3 regions of the Neobacillus sp. DFD-2R genome follow, and region 2 is predicted to be linked to each of the others. Evidence: predicted binding sites of a transcription regulator. Region 2 holds the regulator's gene; each other region holds the start of a gene.
The links. Region 2 encodes CtsR, which represses protease genes until heat stress. Its sites were predicted from a motif close to ATGGTCAATAAAGGTCAAACA; they were not measured.
Positions count from the first base shown of each region.

Region 1: a site for CtsR is predicted at 1,385-1,405, ahead of AC3ANV_RS21315 (ATP-dependent Clp protease ATP-binding subunit). Genes of this name have one in related genera too.
Region 3: a site for CtsR is predicted at 2,020-2,040, ahead of clpB (ATP-dependent chaperone ClpB). Genes of this name have one in related genera too.

Region 1 is NZ_CM173228.1:4,255,471-4,259,876, reverse strand. Features, by position in the region: gene AC3ANV_RS21315 (ATP-dependent Clp protease ATP-binding subunit) at 1-1,343, opposite strand, end outside; gene AC3ANV_RS21310 (YkvI family membrane protein) at 1,537-2,586, shown strand; gene AC3ANV_RS21305 (CPBP family intramembrane glutamic endopeptidase) at 2,635-3,246, opposite strand; gene AC3ANV_RS21300 (DUF6254 family protein) at 3,392-3,508, shown strand; gene AC3ANV_RS21295 (YkvS family protein) at 3,576-3,764, opposite strand; gene AC3ANV_RS21290 (hypothetical protein) at 4,067-4,222, shown strand; gene AC3ANV_RS21285 (glycerol-3-phosphate responsive antiterminator) at 4,255-4,406, shown strand, end outside.
Region 2 is NZ_CM173228.1:5,362,098-5,366,503, forward strand. Features, by position in the region: gene clpC (ATP-dependent protease ATP-binding subunit ClpC) at 1-644, opposite strand, end outside; gene mcsB (protein-arginine kinase McsB) at 669-1,730, opposite strand; gene mcsA (protein-arginine kinase activator protein McsA) at 1,732-2,283, opposite strand; gene AC3ANV_RS26975 (CtsR family transcriptional regulator) at 2,311-2,772, opposite strand; rRNA gene rrf (5S ribosomal RNA) at 3,089-3,204, opposite strand; rRNA gene AC3ANV_RS26985 (23S ribosomal RNA) at 3,295-4,406, opposite strand, start outside.
Region 3 is NZ_CM173228.1:4,407,336-4,411,741, reverse strand. Features, by position in the region: gene AC3ANV_RS22065 (YwiC-like family protein) at 1-572, shown strand, start outside; gene AC3ANV_RS22060 (Crp/Fnr family transcriptional regulator) at 780-1,472, opposite strand; gene AC3ANV_RS22055 (YjzC family protein) at 1,757-1,936, shown strand; gene clpB (ATP-dependent chaperone ClpB) at 2,054-4,406, shown strand, end outside.

The DNA.
Region 1 (4,406 bases), 1.1 Mb from region 2:
GATTTTAAGCCAGCCCTGCTTCTTCTAATAGCCTTGGCTACTTTTTTGACCGCGTTTTCCTGACCTATCACTTTTTTATTAAGATTCTCTTCAAGAAGTTTCATTCTAAGCTGTTCATCTTCTTGAAGTTTTCCAACTGGAATACCTGTTTTTTGTTCAATGATTTCTTGGATATGGAATACTTCAACAATAGTTTTTTCTGAATTTGAAACTGTTATTAAAGACTTTTCTAGCTTAGTTTCCTCATCGCGGAGAGATGCAGCCAGCTCATAATTTTCATTTTTAAGAGCAGCTTCTTTTTCCATGATAATCTCTTTTAACCTATTCTCAATTTGTTCAGTGCTTTTGCCATCCGAAGTTAAATTTAATTTTGATCCTGACTCGTCTAATAAATCAATTGCCTTATCAGGTAAGAAACGGTCTGGAATATACCGATGAGAAAGTTGTACACACGCTTGAATCGCATCTTCAGAGTACCTTACTTCATGGTATTCTTCATATTTTTTCTGAATCCCCTTCAAAATTTCGATAGCTGCTTCCGGCGTTGGTTCAAGAACATGAACGGGTTGGAAGCGGCGTTCTAATGCCGAATCTTTTTCAATTTGCCGGTATTCCTTCAAAGTTGTTGCCCCAACGAGCTGTAGTTCTCCCCGTGCTAATGCAGGCTTCAAAATATTTCCTGCATCCATCGATCCTTCTGCTGAGCCGGCCCCGACTAAAAGATGAATTTCGTCGATAAATAGAATGATATTCTTGCGTTCCTGCAATTCAGTAATAAGTTGTTTCATTCTTTCCTCAAATTGACCGCGAATTCCTGTATTGGCAACAAGTGATGCCACATCAAGAAGGTAAACCTCTTTATTTCGTAATTTTACAGGAACTTGACCTTCCACTATCATCATTGCCAAACCTTCAGCGATCGCTGTTTTACCAACACCCGGTTCCCCAATTAAAACCGGATTATTTTTGTTTCTACGATTTAAAATTTCGATCACACGCTTAATTTCCTCATCACGACCGATAACCGGATCAATTAATCCTGCTTTTGCCATTTGCGTCAAATTTCGGCCCACTTGATCTAATAAGCCGGCGACATGTGAGGACTTTCCATTTATTTGTGAAGCTGGCATGCCCTTACTATGTTGATTTCCCGGCGTATTATTAGGAATAAAAAAATCTTCAAAAGGAAAACCTGGAAAACTATTCGGTCCCATACTTACACCAAGTGAATTTTTTTCCTTAGCATAGCATTCTTGACATAGTTTCAATTCTTTGTGCTGTCCATTTATCATTAGCCTTAATTGGATATTTGCTTGGTTATTATTGCATAAATGACAAAGCATAAATAAAACCTCCTAATTTAATCATGATTGAAAGTTTATTGACTTTGACTATATTTGACCTTCGTGAGAACAGTATACTCTGACCATTTTTGACTTTCAAGATTTTTGCACTAGTAATTTATACCACTCATTGAAAAAAAGCTCGTCTTTGTTTGTCCTTTCACTCATATAGTGAGGATGAGGGGGAGATGAAGTGAAAAAGAATTGGACAGCAGCTTTCCAAATTGCGGCCGTCTACGTTGGGACAGTTGTCGGTGCGGGATTTGCCACCGGAAAGGAAATCGTAGAATTTTTTTCGCGGTTTGGTTTGTTTGGCTTTATTAGTATTTTATTGAGCGGCTACCTCCTTGTGTTTCTAGGTTCAAAATTAATGAGAATAGCTGCTCACATTAAAGCAGAATCATATCAAGAATTTAATGAATACTTATTTGGAAAATGGGCGGGTAAGGGAATAAATATAATTATGTTATTTATGTTGCTAGGAGTAAGTGCAGTTATGCTTGCAGGTGCAGGTGCTGTATTTGAAGAACAGCTTGGACTGCCAAAAGATATTGGCGTTTTTCTGACTATTTTCCTTTCAATTATTGTAATGCTCATTGGTATAAAAGGGCTTTTTGCAGTAAATACATTTGTTGTCCCGTTAATGATTACCTTTAGCTTGATGTTAATGGTTTTTTCAGTTCGAATGCCCCATTTTGTGAATCAGCTACTGTTTGTTCCGCACGCAGATGATGGATGGAAAAGTGTGTTGGCTCCATTTTCGTATACTGCCTTTAATCTGGCACTGGCACAAGCAGTATTGGTGCCAATTGCAACCGAAATTAAAGATGACTGGACAATTAAGTGGGGAGGAAGAATTGGCGGTGCTGCATTGACGGTTATCCTTTTAGCAAGTCATTTTACCTTGATTATGCTTCCTGACCTTGAACAATATGAAATTCCGATGGCAATCATAATGAAGAAATTCGCTCCGTTTTTCTATTGGATCTTTGTTCTTGTTATTTATGGTGAAATTTTTACTTCGGTGATAGGTAACGTCTTCGGCCTTGAACGTCAGTTGAAACAATATCTATTAGTACCAACTATCGTCTCGATTTCCGCCATATTTGGTGTTTCCTATATCATAAGTCTTGTTGACTATGGGAAGCTCCTTTCCTATCTTTATCCGCTGTTTGGATATGTCAGCCTTATTTTTTTTGTTTTACTTTGGATGAAGCCATTAGCACAGATTGAAGAGAAATAGCTTGATCTCCCAAAATAAAAAAAGCGCTGATCTCATCAGACGCTTTTTCTATTTCAAAGGTAAAATGATAAAAATCATGATGTCAAAAACTAAATGAGAAACAATGACCAAGGGCATGCTTTTTTTCCAAAAATAGACGAATCCCCAGAAAATGCCGGAAATAAAGGTGGCAAAAATTAAGATAAAGGAGCCGGGATAGATATGAACAGATGCGTATAGAAGAGAAGCAATCAAAATACTTTTAATTGGTCCAAAGTATGATAATAGCCTTTTTTGTATAAATCCCCTCCAAAAAAGCTCTTCTCCCGGTGCCGCAACCAGTACAAGTGCTAGGTACTGCCAGAAAATCGTTGGTGCAAACCAGCGATAAAGTCTGCTAATACTATTGATAAATGGAAGATGAAGTATCCCAATGGCATGATAACCAAGCCAAAAAATAATATATAGAAGCAGTCCGAACATTGTTCCAAGGAATATATAATTAAAAAATGGCGCCTCGTCATCAACCTCTACTTGAAGCATTGCGTATGTAATTAACACAAGCAATGATGCGGAAAAAATATACCAAAATATTGTTTTATCCTGAAATGAAAAAAATAAAAGAAAATGAGCAATGACCAATCCAAAAATTAGACGAAAGTCAATGGGACGTTTCTTCATTATGACAAGCCCCTTTCCTAACAATAAAATTTATTTTAGCAAAAAAAAATGGGGAAAGGAAATGATTTCATCCAAGATTTCATTAGAATTCTATGATAAAAAAAGAAATTTTGAAAAAAATAAAAAAATGAAGGGAGTGAATCTTATGAGCAAATCAAAAAGTGAACAAGAACGGGAATGGACTGTTCGGAAACAGGATCAAAATCCACATGGAAAAGTAAAATCTTTAAAGCAAATCTCTAAAGAAGCAGGGAAAGAATAATAATAATTCTGAAAAAATCAAAAAAGAAAAGGCAGCCCCGGACTGCCTTTTCAGTCATTCTATTAATTTAATAAGCGCTTTCTTTTACAATCTTATAGTTTTTATGATTAACTACTGTACGCTGATCCAATTCTAAGTCACGGTAATTATCCATAAATGTTAGGTCGACTATTACAGAATTTTCATTTACTTTCTCCACAATCCCTTGTAAGCCACCACGGAATTCGATGATATTCCCCACTTCTGCTTTCTTCATTAGTCTCTCTCCTTTACCTGACAAACTATAAATAAAATCCAGTTAAATAACAGTTTGCACTACTTTTCCAATTTCGTAAAGGCTTTTATTTGACAATTTGGTTAATTATTTTGAAAATAGTAATAAAATTGATAAGAAAATAGAAAACGCTTACAAATAAAATATTTTTGCAGTATAAAATTTCCTCGGGAATATAGGCAGACCTTGACTTATGGAAAAAGAGTTAAGATAAAATATATAATATGTAAAAGGTGGTGGTATTGTTGAAGGAAGATTTGATAAATGATATTTTAAATCGTCTCATGACAGGGGATTTATCTGAGTACTATGTAAAGAATGAGGACTTTATGGAGTTTCGCCAGGTTTTAGTAAAGAGAAAAGACTTTAAACATTTTCGCGGCATTGGTCAGAGGGGTGGAGATGTATTATATCAATATTTGGAAAATCCCCGAAGTTAATTGAGGATATTGTAAGGAAGGAATACAAAAACATGGAACAAAAAATTTTACCGGCATCAGCAAACATGAAGGAATTTGAACGTTTTTTACAAAGCTCCTTCGAAATCGGCGTTTTTTTAGACATGCATATTGCTCAATTAAAAAATATTAATTTGATGGCGAAACAAAGTGGAAAGAAAATGAT
Region 2 (4,406 bases):
GTTTTACCAACCCCGGGTTCTCCAATTAAAACAGGGTTATTTTTTGTCCGGCGGCTTAAAACCTCAATAACACGTTGAATCTCTTTACTTCTTCCGATAACCGGGTCAAGACTTCCTTCTCTTGCAATTGCTGTTAGGTCTCTGGCAAGACTATCGAGTGTTGGAGTATTGGCACTGACCGATGCACCGCCCTGATGTCCGCCTGATTCGTTACTGCCTAATAATTGAAGCACTTGCTGGCGTGCCTTATTTAAGCTGACGCCAAGGTTATTGAGTACCCGTGCAGCAACACCTTCACCTTCACGGATTAAACCAAGGAGTATATGCTCTGTTCCAACATAAGAATGGCCTAATTTACGGGCTTCATCCATTGACAATTCAATAACTTTTTTAGCTCTTGGTGTATAATGAATGGTTTGGGAAGTTTCCTGCCCTTTACCGATTAAATTTTCAACTTCTTTTTGAATCTTATCTGAACCTAATCCAAGGCCATAAAGGGCCTTCGCAGCAATTCCTTCGCCTTCACGAACCAATCCCAATAAAATATGCTCTGTTCCAATATTATTATGACCTAGACGGATTGCTTCCTCTTGTGCTAAAGCTAAAACCTTTTGTGCTCTTTCAGTAAAACGACCGAACATCATATTCTCTTCCTCCTCACCATTTTCTTATTCCATTTTTAGTCGTTCTCTAATTAATGCAGCCCTTCTGATATCTCTTTCATTTGGCCTTAGCGGGCCGCCTGCATATTGCTGGAGAAAACCGGGCTGTGTCAGAATCATTAATTCATTTAATATATTTTTGGGCATATTGTTAATAAAGCCCATATCAATTCCAAGCTGAACATCAGATAGACATCTTGCTGCTTCTTTAGTTTCAATAATTCTGCTATTTGTTAATACTCCATATGATCGGTACACTCTGTCTTCTAATTGTATGTTAGAAGTTTTCCGTAATGCTTCACGTGAGGACCTTTCCTGTGAAATTAGCTGGCTAACAACTCCCTTCAGATCACGTCCAATATCCTCTTCCGATTTACCAAGGGTGATTTGGTTGGAAATTTGAAAGATATTACCTAAAGCTTCGCTGCCTTCCCCGTAAATTCCTCTAACAACCAGCCCTAATTGATTAATTGCGGGTATAATCCGATTAATTTGCTGTGTTAAAATCAATCCCGGCAAGTGCATCATAACGGAAGCCCGAAGACCTGTTCCTACATTCGTCGGACAGCTGGTAAGATAGCCGTATTTCTCATCAAATGCGTACTGTATATGATTTTCAAGCCAATCATCTATTTCATTGGCTGTATCCAATGCTTCCGATAATTGTAATCCGGGGAATAGGCATTGAATCCGTATATGGTCCTCTTCATTAATCATAATACTAACTTCTTCATTTTCAGTTACTAAGACAGCTCCATATGGAGAATCTTCAGCTAAATGGGGACTAATTAAATGTTTTTCAACTAATACCCTTTTCTGAAGTGGCTGCATTTCACCTATTTTCAATAATTCCATTTGCCCAAACTTTTTAAAACCAGAACGGCTTAAAATTTCTTCCATTGTTAAAATGATTTTTTTTGCTTCTTCATGCGTAAAGAGTGTTGGAAATTTATAGTCCTCAAAGTTTCGGGCTAAACGGATTCGGGAACTTAGGACAATATCTGAATCAGGTCCTTCTGCGCTCATCCATGAGCTGACAGCTTGATTAAGAAAACGTTCAAGCGACACGTTATTCTCCCTCCTCTCCATGGCTACCCGTTAATTTCTTTTCTAATGTGCGAATTTCATCCCGAATCTCAGCTGCCTTTTCAAACTCTTCATGTGAGATTGATTCCTTCAGTTCATTTTTCAGGTCTTCAATCTGTTTTCGAAGATGAATGCCTCCGCCAATTCTCTTCGGTATTTTACCATTATGTGACCAATTTCCACTATGAAGACGACCTAACACCGGTTTAAGCTGTTCCTTAAATGTGTCATAACAATGAGCACAGCCGAAGCGGCCTACCTTAACAAACTGTGGAAATGTCATAGAACATTGATTACATTGAAGAATCTCTTCTTGATGGAATGGATTTTCATTTTGTTTTTGAATGGATGGATCAAGATTTAGTAAGCCTGCTAGTAGATTATTAAAAGCGAAACCGGAACCTCCACTGAAGATAAACATATCTCCTTTTTCCTGAGCACACTTTTCACAAAGATGTACTTCTGTCTTTTCGCCGTTAATGATTTTTGTAAAATGCAGTGCTGCAGGCCTTTGATTACATTCTTGGCAAATCATTTTTTTCACCTCTCCGGCGTGCATAATTTATTTATATTTTAAAGTAGTTAACATTGCTTTAAGCATTCTTGCCCGTAATTCATCGCGGTACGGAAGATCAATGTATAAAACAGAGCGATCAATAACGCTAAGCATTATTTTCGCTTCCCTCTTTGTTATTATTTCCTCTTGAACTAATCTAACGATGACATCTTCTGCACTTGTCTGACTTATTCTGCTTTGAAAAAGTGACAGCAAATGGTCAATTAAATGGGCTAAATCATGCGATTGAACCTTCATAATCCGAATATAGCCCCCGCCGCCTCGTTTACTTTCTACAATATATCCTCTTTCAATCGTAAATCGTGTATTAATTACATAATTAATTTGCGAGGGAACACATTGAAATTTATCAGCAATTTCACTTCGTTTAATTTCAACAAGGTCCTGCTCACTCATTTCTAAAACTTGTTTTAAATAATTCTCAATAATATCGGAGATGTTTCTCATCTTCCCACCCCCTATCTGACTTTGACTATATTTGACATAAATTATACTGAAAATTTTATGCAGTTGCAACGATTCTATACTAATGATTTTCTCCAAATCTCGCGGTTGTGAAACGTGGAAGTTTTTATTTATTGGGGGTTTGTTTAGTTAGGTAGAATTTTTGTTGGTTTCTTTTGTTTTGTTGAATGGGGTAAGCGATGTGAAAATTTTGTACGATTTTTAACATTTTTTACTTTAACTATTAGATTTGCAATTATTTTATAGTTTCCTAAACGACAAAAAAGGACAACCCCATATCGGGTTATCCTTTATTCTTGCCTGGCAACGTCCTACTCTCACAGGGACAAAGTCCCAACTACCATCGGCGCTGAGAAGCTTAACTTCCGTGTTCGGTATGGGAACGGGTGTGACCTTCTCGCCATTGCTGCCAGGCTATTTTCTTTGAGGTTTCATTCCCTCAAAACTGGATAATGCAGAAGAAGTTTGGTAAAAACGAGTTCACCTTGTTCATATATATATGACTTGGTTAAGTCCTCGAACGATTAGTATCAGTCAGCTCCACACGTCACCGCGCTTCCACCTCTGACCTATCAACCTGATCATCTTTCAGGGTTCTTACTAGCTTGACGCTATGGGAAATCTCATCTTGAGGGGGGCTTCATGCTTAGATGCTTTCAGCACTTATCCCGTCCGCACATAGCTACCCAGCGATGCCTTTGGCAAGACAACTGGTACACCAGCGGTGCGTCCATCCCGGTCCTCTCGTACTAAGGACAGCTCCTCTCAAATTTCCTGCGCCCACGACGGATAGGGACCGAACTGTCTCACGACGTTCTGAACCCAGCTCGCGTACCGCTTTAATGGGCGAACAGCCCAACCCTTGGGACCGACTACAGCCCCAGGATGCGATGAGCCGACATCGAGGTGCCAAACCTCCCCGTCGATGTGGACTCTTGGGGGAGATAAGCCTGTTATCCCCGGGGTAGCTTTTATCCGTTGAGCGATGGCCCTTCCATGCGGAACCACCGGATCACTAAGCCCGACTTTCGTCCCTGCTCGACTTGTAGGTCTCGCAGTCAAGCTCCCTTGTGCCTTTACACTCTACGAATGATTTCCAACCATTCTGAGGGAACCTTTGGGCGCCTCCGTTACTCTTTAGGAGGCGACCGCCCCAGTCAAACTGCCCACCTGACACTGTCTCCCACCCCGATGAGGGGTGCGGGTTAGAATTTCAATACAGCCAGGGTAGTATCCCACCGACGCCTCCACCGAAGCTAGCGCTCCAGCTTCTACGGCTCCTACCTATCCTGTACAAGCTGTACCAAAATTCAATATCAGGCTACAGTAAAGCTCCACGGGGTCTTTCCGTCCTGTCGCGGGTAACCTGCATCTTCACAGGTACTATAATTTCACCGAGTCTCTCGTTGAGACAGTGCCCAGATCGTTACGCCTTTCGTGCGGGTCGGAACTTACCCGACAAGGAATTTCGCTACCTTAGGACCGTTATAGTTACGGCCGCCGTTTACTGGGGCTTCGATTCAGAGCTTCGCTTTTAAGGCTAACCCCTCCTCTTAACCTTCCAGCACCGGGCAGGCGTCAGCCCCTATACTTCGCCTTGCGGCTTCGCAGAGACC
Region 3 (4,406 bases), 950 kb from region 2:
TATTCAAAAGAAAAAAAGTCCCTTTTTATACTAAATGGACTTTAATCTATATAATACCTGCATTATTGTTATTACTATTCCCACTATTTGAAAGACCATCCTTGGTTTACTTTGGTCTTTTAATGATTCCTTTTTTTATCATCAATGCGTTTTATACTTCAAAAAATCAAGACCGTGCACTTATGAATGATTTTAGTGCGATTTTTGCTTTTTCAATCGTTGGATTAGCTAGTAGTTACTTAAGTGTTGGGACAATTACCATTGAATCAATCTTAATTTTTTTTACATCTGTTTTATTCTTTTTAGGCTGTACGTTTTACGTGAAAACAATGATTAGGGAAAAAAAGAATGTCCAATACAAATGGATTTCCTGGGTTTATCATTTGTTCTTATTGGTTGTTTGGTTTACCCTTGGTTATTGGATTGTAGCTTGTGCATATCTTCCTAGTTTAGTGAGAGCCATTATTTTTTACGGAAAGCCGATATCTCCTAAACAAATTGGAATATTTGAAATTGTCAATTCTGCAATCTTCTTTGTCGTTATGGCATTACAAGTAATCATTCTTAAATAAAGGCTCTTTTCGTAAACTTTGTTGCTTTTGAAACTTAATAAAGTTCATTTACTAAGTTTCTAGGCAATTTTCGCAAATGTTCTTACGAAAAGATGCCACGAAGCTTCTAATTATACGGGTTGATAAACTTATACGAAAAACAACAATCTATGCGAAAATAGCCTAAATAAAAAAATCGGTCACCGAGACGACCGATTTTTTTATTTTTTAATCTATCTTACAAATTTCTGTAGGACAGTCTTCACAATCAATTTCTCTTTTTAAATAATCAAGATCATGAATGGTAATGGAGCCTTTATCAATGGAAATGATGTCAGCTTTACGTAAATCGCTAAGTAGACGGTTGACTACTTCCCGAGATGTGCCGCAAAAGTTGGCTAATTCTTGATTCGTTAATGGTAATTCGATCAATATCCCGTGATTGGTTTTTATTCCAAAGCTGTTAGTGAATCTTATTAAGGTGGAATAAAGAGCCCCTTTTTTTCCATGAAGAACTAAATCGCGAAACTTTGCTTGAGTTTTACGATATTGCTGGCTCATCCATTTCATGAATTCCAGTGAAAGTGAAAGATTTTGTGATAGCTTTTCTTCCAGTACATCCTTCATAATAACAGCAACTTCTCCACTTTCAACTACACGTGCAGTTAATAAATATCGCTTTGACGGGGAAAATATATTTAATTCACCAAGAAAATCTCCTCTAGAACACATTCGTAGAGTTAGTTCTCTTCCATCAGGAATAATTTTACTAATTTGAAGGATTCCGCTTTTGACGATATACAATTCATCTGCAATGGACCCTTCTTGAAAAAGAAAAGTGCCTTTTTCAATTTTCTTAATATGATTTACTGTATCAAATAGATGAGTCAACGCTACGGGGATTTCCTCTACTGACTCCATGCTAATAACCACCTTTAAAGGGGCGAAATCAATCGCTAATTTGATTTTTTAAAATAAATGACGGTCAACAATAATTTACAAGATATTACTGTAATTATATTGTTAACGAAGAATATTTATCAATAAATGTGGAATAAATTCATACAATCGTCAAAAAATAAAAACATTTATATCTTATTGCTTGGGAAATAATGTCGAATAAGGTGATAATTTGCAGGATATTCCGTTAATGACTGACCTTGAAAAGGAAATAATAAAAAGGTACATGAAAAGGAGGGATAGGAATGGGACAAAATCGTCAGTTTACTTCAGGACAAAAGGCACCGAATAATGGTATATATATTGAAATTGGTGAAACAGGGGATGGTGTGAAAAACCCACAAAAGATTAAACTTAAAGCCGGTGACGCATTTCCTGAGACTTCAAATCATAACCGTAAATGGACTTATCAGCGGAAACCTTAAACAATGGAAGAGAAAAAGTCATCCGGATGGGATGGCTTTTTATATTTGTACCAAAAACAAGGAATCGTTTATAATAGTAGTAATAGGTCAAAAAAGGTCAAAAAGGAGTGAGGTAAAGTGGACTTAAACCGAATGACAGAACGATTACAACAAGGAATGATGGAAGCACAATCATTAGCAGTTAAAAATAATCATCAAGAGGTTGATGAATCCCATTTAATTTTAGCACTTTTGGATCAAGATGATAGCTTAATTGGTGCTATTTTAGAAAGAGCAGGATTACCTGCCTCAATCATCGAAAAAACATATCAGGATGGAATGACAAAAAAGCCTCAAGTAACGGGAAGCGGCGCCCAGTATGGAAAATTGTACATAACACCGAAGCTCCAAAGGCTTTTAGTAGGTGCAGAAGAATTTGCATCAAAGTTTTCCGATGAATTTTTATCAGTTGAACATGTTCTTTTAGCTTCAGCCTATTCAAATGAATCTGAGATGAACAAGATTTTAAAAACATATAGAAAGACACCTGAGAACATAATGCAAGCTATCAAGGAAATAAGGGGGAACCAGAGAGTGACTTCACAAAATCCTGAGGCTGTTTATGAGGCACTTAAAAAATACGGTAGGGATCTTATAGCAGAAGTAAAAGCAGGAAAAATGGATCCGGTAATTGGGAGGGACGCAGAGATCCGACATGTTATTCGGATTTTGTCCAGAAAGACAAAAAATAATCCTGTCCTAATCGGTGAACCCGGTGTAGGGAAAACAGCTATTGTAGAAGGGCTTGCTCAAAGAATTGTTAGAAAAGATGTACCGGAAGGACTGAAAGATAAAAGCATTTTCTCTTTGGACATGAGTGCGTTAATTGCCGGAGCAAAATTCAGAGGAGAGTTTGAAGAAAGATTAAAAGCTGTTTTAAATGAAGTGAAAAAAAGTGAAGGTAAAATTTTACTGTTTATCGATGAGCTTCATACTATCGTAGGTGCAGGTAAAACGGATGGGGCGATGGATGCAGGCAATATGTTAAAACCGATGCTTGCACGCGGCGAACTGCATTGTATCGGTGCGACAACGCTTGATGAACATCGTAAATATATTGAAAAAGACCCGGCGCTTGAACGAAGATTTCAACAAGTGCTTGTACAAGAGCCGAATGTCGAAGACACGATTTCCATATTAAGGGGCTTAAAAGAAAGATTTGAAGTGCATCATGGAGTAAAAATCCATGACCATGCCCTTGTTGCTGCTGCAACACTTTCAGATCGGTATATTACAGACCGATTCTTACCTGATAAAGCAATTGATTTAGTTGATGAGGCTTGTGCACTTGTTCGTACAGAAATTGATTCAATGCCGACTGAATTGGATGAAGTAACGCGTAGGGTAATGCAATTGGAAATAGAGGAAGCAGCATTAAGAAAAGAGCAGGATGAAGGAAGCAAACATAGGCTTGAAGCACTTCTAAAAGAACTTGCTGATTTAAAAGATGTGGCAAATGCTATGAAAGCAAGATGGCTGCAAGAGAAGCAAAGCATTCAAAAATTGCAGGAAAAAAGAGAGCAGCTTGAAAAACTTCGAAGGGAATTGCAACAGGCTGAGGACCGGTACGATTTAAATCGTGCCGCAGAACTCAGGCATGGACAAATCCCTTTAGCGGAAAAAGAACTAAAAGAGCTGGAAACAACAACTATGAAGGGTGAGCGGTTACTTCGTGAGGAAGTAACCGGTGAAGAAATTTCTAATATCGTTTCAAGGTGGACAGGAATCCCTCTTTCTAAATTAGTTGAAGGTGAGAGAGAAAAATTATTAAAATTGGAGGCACTTTTACATGAGCGAGTAATCGGTCAAAATGAAGCGGTCCAATTAGTTTCGGATGCAGTGTTACGTGCACGTGCGGGTATAAAGGACCCGAACAGACCAATAGGTTCCTTTTTATTTTTGGGGCCAACTGGCGTTGGGAAAACAGAATTGGCAAAAGCCCTGGCAGAGTCTTTATTTGATAGTGAAGAACAAATGATTCGGATTGATATGTCTGAGTATATGGAGAAATTTTCAGTTTCACGCTTGATTGGAGCTCCGCCAGGCTATGTTGGGTATGAAGAAGGAGGACAACTTACAGAAGCTGTGAGGAGAAGACCATATTCTGTTATATTGATGGATGAAATTGAAAAAGCGCACCCTGAAGTATTTAATATTCTTTTACAAGCACTTGATGATGGAAGAATAACCGATTCTCAAGGAAGAATTGTGGACTTTAAAAATACCGTTATCATCATGACATCCAATATAGGGTCGCAATTTTTACTTGAGAGAAGTGAGAATGAAATTGAGATAAGTGAGAACACAAGAGATATGGTTTTAAATCAATTAAGAGCACATTTTCGACCTGAATTTTTAAATAGAATTGATGAAACTATCATGTTTAAACCTTTATCATTAGGAGAAATAAAGACCATCGTTGTAAAGATGT